DNA from 3 places in the Pectobacterium hainanensis genome. Region 1 is predicted to be linked to each of the others. Evidence: predicted binding sites of a transcription regulator. Region 1 holds the regulator's gene; each other region holds the start of a gene.
What was found. The regulator ArgR, encoded in region 1, controls arginine synthesis, uptake and breakdown. The targets are predictions, from matches to a motif close to ANTGAATAAAAATACANT.
Positions count from the first base shown of each region.

Region 1 (2,276 bases):
CTCCCATGCTGGAAGACAATCCGCCTGAGTTCCCTTTTGTCGCCCTGCTGGTTTCGGGGGGCCATACACAGTTGATTAGCGTAACGGGTATTGGCGAATATCGGCTGCTTGGTGAATCCATTGATGATGCCGCAGGGGAAGCGTTTGATAAAACCGCAAAGCTGTTGGGGTTGGATTATCCCGGCGGGCCGATGTTATCGAAAATGGCGTTGGCTGGTGATGCGACACGATTTACGTTTCCTCGCCCGATGACGGACAGACCAGGGTTGGATTTCAGCTTTTCCGGCCTGAAGACGTTTGCGGCCAATACGATCCGTAATAGTGGTGATGATGACCAGACGCGCGCTGATATTGCCCGTGCTTTTGAGGATGCGGTTGTTGATACGCTGTCAATCAAGTGCCGCAGGGCGCTGGATGAAACCGGCTTCAAACGTCTGGTTATGGCTGGTGGGGTGAGTGCCAACCGCACGTTACGTCAGCGGTTAGGCGAGATGATGGTAAAACGAGGTGGCGCGGTATTTTATGCTCGCCCTGAGTTTTGTACTGACAATGGGGCGATGATTGCTTATGCAGGGACGGTTCGTTTGCGGCATGGGCAACGCCATGATCTCAGCGTTTCTGTGCGTCCTCGCTGGCCATTGGCCGAGTTACCCGCGCTCTAATTAATGCGCTCCAGTCATTTTTTACTGGAGCGTTTCCTTCTTTTTAACAGAATTTCAGAGCGCTATCGCGGTTTCCCATGATGAGGTGCTTTACAATTCTTGCTCGAATAAGACCAGAATGGCTTCGTAGAGTTGCTTAACGCTGAAGCCTCTGGCTGGGGTGGTGAAGATGGTGTCATCGCCAGCAATGGTGCCAAGAATGCCTTCTGATTTTCCCAGGGAGTCGAGCAAACGAGCAATTAACTGTGCGGCTCCGGGGCTAGTATGGATCACGACGACAGCGTCGTTGTAATCAACATCCAGAACCAAATTTTTCAATGGGCTGGTCGTGGTAGGAACGCCCAGCTCTGCTGGCAGACAGTATACCATCTCCATTTTGGCATTACGTGTACGAACGGCGCCAAACTTGGTTAGCATGCGTGAGACTTTGGACTGGTTGATATTTTCGAAGCCATCGTCTTGTAAAGCCTGCACGATCTCACTTTGAGAACTGAATTTCTCTTCCTTTAGCAGCGCTTTGAACGCTTTAACTAAATCTTCTTGTTTTGTCGGGTTTCGCATTCTGCACCAGGTTAGCATTGTGGTTAGTTTTGTTATTATGCAGATAAGTGAATTTTTATGCAATGAAAATGCCTATAACCTCATCTGCTGGTATTGCCTGTCATTTTTCTGACGAAATCCAAAACACATTGTGTCAGCCGTCTGAGAAATGCGTCATTCATCACATAAAAGTGAATCAAATGTTATCAAAATGATGTTGTTTGAGCGTCATTGATTGGTGTAATGTGGCTGGTCTGTTAACTGAATGCTGTGTGCATTGAAGGGGTAGCGTCAGTGCTCATTAACTTTACTTACCTTTCAAACGCATGGCTGTTTTTGATTTATTATTAGGGACATAGTGATTTTTTTGTCTCTTACAGCACATGCGGAATGAATACGTGTGCAAAGATTTTCTTTTCCCGCTTTGTTTATAACTAAATGAATTCACGGCACTTTTTTATTTTACGATAATAAGGAGTTTAGGATGAAAGTTGCAGTTCTCGGTGCGGCAGGTGGTATTGGTCAAGCCCTCGCACTCCTCCTCAAAACCCAGCTTCCTTCAGGTTCAGAATTATCGCTTTATGACATCGCGCCGGTAACGCCGGGTGTTGCTGTTGATCTGAGCCATATTCCTACAGCAGTGAAAATCAAGGGATATAGTGGCGAAGATGCCAAACCTGCGCTCGCGGGCGCTGATATTGTTCTTATCTCTGCCGGCGTTGCACGTAAGCCTGGCATGGATCGTTCCGATTTGTTCAATGTTAATGCCGGTATTGTGCGTAACCTCGTTGAACAAATTGCCAGTACGTGTCCTAAAGCCTGCATCGGTATCATCACCAACCCGGTAAATACAACGGTCGCTATCGCTGCCGAAGTGCTAAAGAAAGCCGGCGTTTATGATAAAAACAAACTGTTTGGCGTCACTACGTTGGATATTATCCGTTCCAATACGTTTGTTGCCGAATTGAAAGGTAAGCAGCCGCAGGAGATTAACGTCCCTGTTATCGGTGGTCACTCCGGCGTGACGATTTTACCTTTGTTATCACAAATTCCTGGTGTGAGTTTTAGTGAACA
Region 1 covers NZ_JBJYIN010000015.1:9,982-12,257, forward strand. Annotated here, with positions in the region: gene tsaD (tRNA (adenosine(37)-N6)-threonylcarbamoyltransferase complex transferase subunit TsaD) at 1-662, shown strand, start outside; gene argR (transcriptional regulator ArgR) at 753-1,223, opposite strand; gene mdh (malate dehydrogenase) at 1,687-2,276, shown strand, end outside.

Region 2 (2,276 bases), on a different contig from region 1:
GCATGTACGCAAAGCCGTGGTGAAGATTGACGCTTCATTGGTACGGTAATGACGATTTCCCTCCCCGTTATAGGGGGAGGGCTAATCGCTGTGGCGCGTTAATCCTGGCTTAATGTCGCGACCATAACGGCTTTTATCGTGTGCATACGGTTTTCAGCCTGATCGAACACGATGCTATGTGTTGATTCGAATACCTCATCCGTCACTTCTATTCCACCGTACAGCCCGTATTGTTCCGCCATTTGTTTGCCAAGCGTCGTTTGATCGTCATGAAAGGCTGGCAGGCAGTGCAGGAATTTCACCTGTGAGTTACCTGTTGCGGCAATCATTGCCATATTCACCTGATAAGGTTTTAGCAGTGCAATACGTTCCTGCCAAACCTCTTTCGGTTCTCCCATAGAAACCCATACGTCGGTATAGATAAAGTCAACGCCAGCAACGCCCGTGGCAACATCTTCCGTTAATGTGATGCTTCCGCCCATTTGTTTGGCTGCGGCCTGACATTCTGCAACCAGACCAGCTTCTGGCCAACAGGCTGTCGGTGCAACCAGACGCAAATCTAATCCGGTTAGTGCAGCCGCTTCCAGCATGGTATTGCCCATGTTGTTACGCGCATCGCCGACATAGGCCAGTTTCATGGATGACAGTGGTTTTCCCGGTAAATGTTCCTGCATAGTTAACAAATCTGCCAACAGTTGGGTCGGGTGGAATTCATCCGTTAACCCGTTCCAGACGGGGACGCCAGCATACTGTGCCAGCGTTTCGACAATTTGCTGACCATAGCCACGGTATTGAATACCATCGTACATTTTTCCCAGTACCCGGGCCGTGTCTTTAATGGACTCTTTATGACCGATTTGGCTACCGCTTGAACCTAAATAGGTTGCTCGCGCGCCCTGATCATACGCAGCAACTTCGAAAGAGCAGCGAGTTCGGGTCGAATCTTTTTCGAAGATGAGTGCGATGTTTTTGCCTTGCAGATGATGAGTTTCGTTGCCGCTTTTTTTATCGGCTTTTAGTTTGGCTGACAGGGCTAAAAGGTTGGCGATTTCTTCGGGGGTAAAATCCATTAACCTTAAAAAATGACGTTTATATATCGATTTCATAACAGACATCTCCGTGTGGCTCAACGCTATCGGTTGAATATAAATTCACTTTATATGTGTAATTATTCAATTTCAAGTGTTGATGTCAAACTTTATGGTGGAGACCTCTGCAACGCTGTGGGACAATAACGAAATATTACGTCGATTAATGAGGACTGAGGCATGGCAAACCGCGAACTGCTGGAAGAACAGCGTGAAGAGACACGCCTGATCATCGAAGAACTGCTGGAGGATGGCAGCGATCCCGATGCGCTTTATACTATTGAGCATCATTTTTCAGCGGAGAAATTTGACGTACTGGAAAAGGTTGCTGTAGAAGCATTCAAACTCGGCTACGAAGTGACGGATGCAGAGGAACTCGAAGTTGAGGACGGTGTTTTGCTGATGTGTTGTGATGCGATTAGCGAAGTGGCGTTGAATGCTGAGTTAATCGATGCGCAGGTAGAGCAACTCCTGACACTGGCTGAACGTCATGGTGTGAACTATGACGGCTGGGGAACCTATTTCGAGGATCCTGATGGCGAAGACGGTGAGGAAGGAGAAGACGAAGACTTTTATGATGAAGATGATGACGGAAAACGTCATTAAGTATGCCCGCGTGCCGTTAAAATAATTTGGGTGAAGTTGACCAATTTCACCCAAATTACCGCATGTATTTTCCCCCGCTATTAAATTTATTATGTTGGTTGGCTTATTTTTAATGGAATAAATGATGTCAATAATAGGTGTTTTACATAAAAGCTATAGTGTTAAATCGGGTGTTCGTTACCCATATGTTTGCTCAGCTATTATAATAATAAATATAGCTGTTTATATTTTTCAAGAGGTGTTAAATGACTATCCACCTACATTCTCAGTATACTCACTTTATAAGATGGGTGGAAATGTTGGTGCATTAACATTAAGCGGCGATATATGGAGAATGTTCACGTCTTTATTCTTACATGGCAACTTAAAACACCTTGCAATGAATATGTTTGCGTTGTTAGTTTTTGGTAGCTTAGCGGAGAAACGATGGGGGCACTTTACCTTCTTTGTCGTGTATTTTGTTTGTGGATTGGCCGCCTCATTTTGTAGTGCTATTTGGAATTATTATAATGAAGCGGTAACAGTTTTTGATCAACACGTCTTTACTGTTATTGTTTCTGTTGGTGCATCCGGGGCGATAGC
Region 2 covers NZ_JBJYIN010000009.1:135,071-137,346, forward strand. Annotated here, with positions in the region: gene ACKPVM_RS11355 (NanQ anomerase/TabA/YiaL family protein) at 1-49, shown strand, start outside; gene argF (ornithine carbamoyltransferase) at 99-1,106, opposite strand; gene rraB (ribonuclease E inhibitor RraB) at 1,269-1,694, shown strand; gene ACKPVM_RS11370 (rhomboid family intramembrane serine protease) at 1,816-2,276, shown strand, end outside.
Region 2: a site for ArgR is predicted at 1,139-1,156, ahead of argF (ornithine carbamoyltransferase). Genes of this name have one in related genera too.

Region 3 (2,276 bases), on a different contig from region 1:
TTCAGCCAGCAGTCCGTTCAAATCGTTCAGCGTTATACCCGGCAGCGGGCGGATATCCATATGGAGCTCACAGCAGCCGCAAATACGGTTAGCTGCGTCGCCGCCATGGATGTGGCCGAGGTTCATGGTGGGGTGGGGAATGTGAAAAATCGGGTTGTGATAGCGTTCCTGTAGGGTATTGCGCAAGGTTAACAGATGGGAGATCGCCTCATGCATCAGCTCAATTGCGTTTACGCCGCGTGATGGGTCGCTGGAGTGGCCGGATTGCCCCTGAATACGGATCGCGTTGGACATGTGGCCTTTATGTGCCCGCACCGGTTGCAGTGAGGTTGGCTCGCCGATAATGGCGCAGTCCGGGCGAATCTGTGCCGATTCGGAGAAATACTTGGCGCCAGCCATCGTCGTCTCTTCATCCGCTGTTGCCAGTACATAGAGCGGTTTCGTCAGTTTGGTCGGATCGATATCGCGTAAGGCATCAAGAATAAAGGCAAAAAAACCTTTCATATCTGCCGTACCCAAACCGTAAAGTTTATTGTCGTGTTCGGTCAGCGTAAAAGGGTCACGTGTCCAACGTCCATCGTCAAAAGGCACGGTGTCGGTGTGCCCAGCCAACAATAAACCGCCTTTTCCTTCACCAATCCGCGCCAGCATATTAAATTTATTGAGGGTACCGGGAACGGGTTGAACGTCGACATGGAAGCCTAAATCGGTGAACCAGCCAGCCAACAGGTTGATTAATGTCTGATTACTTTGATCGAGCGCGCTTTCGGTTGCGCTGATAGACGGAGTCGCGATCAGCGCCCGGTATAGCTCAATAAAAGGGGGTAAATTCATCTTCACTGTTGACAGCCTCTGGTTAGGATAGTATCAATATTCATGCATTAATTGTGAATAAAAATACAATATCGCTATGTGAAAGGAAACCCTAAAATACAGGTCGTGGAGAATCCACCTTTTCACATAGTTTCTTGGGTGAACAGCGTGTTAACGCTGGTGAGCCTTGTTACCTGTTTCATCGATAAATAAGAAGGTGTACGGATCTCATGCTGAATACGTTGATTGTTGGTGCAAGTGGTTATACCGGTGCTGAACTTGCACTTTACCTGAACCGTCACCCACAGATGAACATAACCGCTTTAGCGGTTTCAGCGCAAAGTGTTGATGCCGGGAAACTGATCTCCGATTTGCATCCACAGCTGAAAGGCATTATCGATTTGCCGGTACAACCCTTGACGCAGGTTGCTGAGGCTGCCAAAGGTATCGATGTCGTGTTTCTGGCGACGGATCACAAGGTGAGCCACGATTTGGCACCTGAATTTCTGGCAGCAGGTTGCACGGTATTTGATTTGTCTGGAGCCTATCGCGTACAGGATGCCGATTTTTATACCCGCTACTATGGATTTGAACATCAGCATACGGATTGGCTGGCGCAGGCGGTATATGGTCTGGCCGAATGGCAGGCTGAAAGTATCAAACATGCGCAACTGGTTGCTGTGCCTGGGTGTTACCCCACCGCAGCACAGCTATCGTTGAAGCCGCTCATCGATGCACAACTGCTGAATCTCACACAATGGCCGGTAATCAATGCCGTGAGTGGCGTAAGCGGAGCGGGCCGTAAAGCGTCACTGACCAGCAGTTTCTGTGAGGTCAGTCTGCAACCCTATGGCATTTTCAATCATCGTCATGCCCCGGAGATTTCAACTCATCTCGGTACGCCGGTTATTTTCACGCCTCATCTCGGTAATTTTGCTCGTGGCATATTGGAAACCATCACTTGCCGCTTACAGCCGGGCGTGACCCAGCAGGATATCGCCGAGGCTTACCATAATGCCTATCATGACAAACCGCTGGTACGCCTGTATGAGAAGGGCGTGCCTGCGTTGAAATCGGTTGTCGGTTTACCCTTCTGCGATATTGGTTTTTCCGTTGATGGAGAGCACCTGATTATCGTTGCTACAGAAGATAACCTGCTGAAAGGCGCAGCCGCTCAAGCGGTGCAATGCCTGAATATTCGTTTCGGTTTCCCGGAAACCCAATCTTTACTTTAAATTAAAAATTCATCATTCCGAGGCGCAAAAGAACAATGAACCCGTTAATTATCAAACTAGGTGGCGTTTTACTGGATAGTGAAGAAGCGCTAGAGCGCCTGTTTACGGCGTTAGTGACATACCGTCAGGAACATCAGCGACCGCTGGTGATTGTGCATGGTGGTGGGTGTCTGGTTGACGACCTGATGAAGAAATTGTCATTGCCGGTGGTAAAGAAGAATGGTCTGC
Region 3 covers NZ_JBJYIN010000013.1:105,984-108,259, forward strand. Annotated here, with positions in the region: gene argE (acetylornithine deacetylase) at 1-840, opposite strand, end outside; gene argC (N-acetyl-gamma-glutamyl-phosphate reductase) at 1,044-2,048, shown strand; gene argB (acetylglutamate kinase) at 2,084-2,276, shown strand, end outside.
Region 3: a site for ArgR is predicted at 887-904, ahead of argC (N-acetyl-gamma-glutamyl-phosphate reductase). Genes of this name have one in related genera too.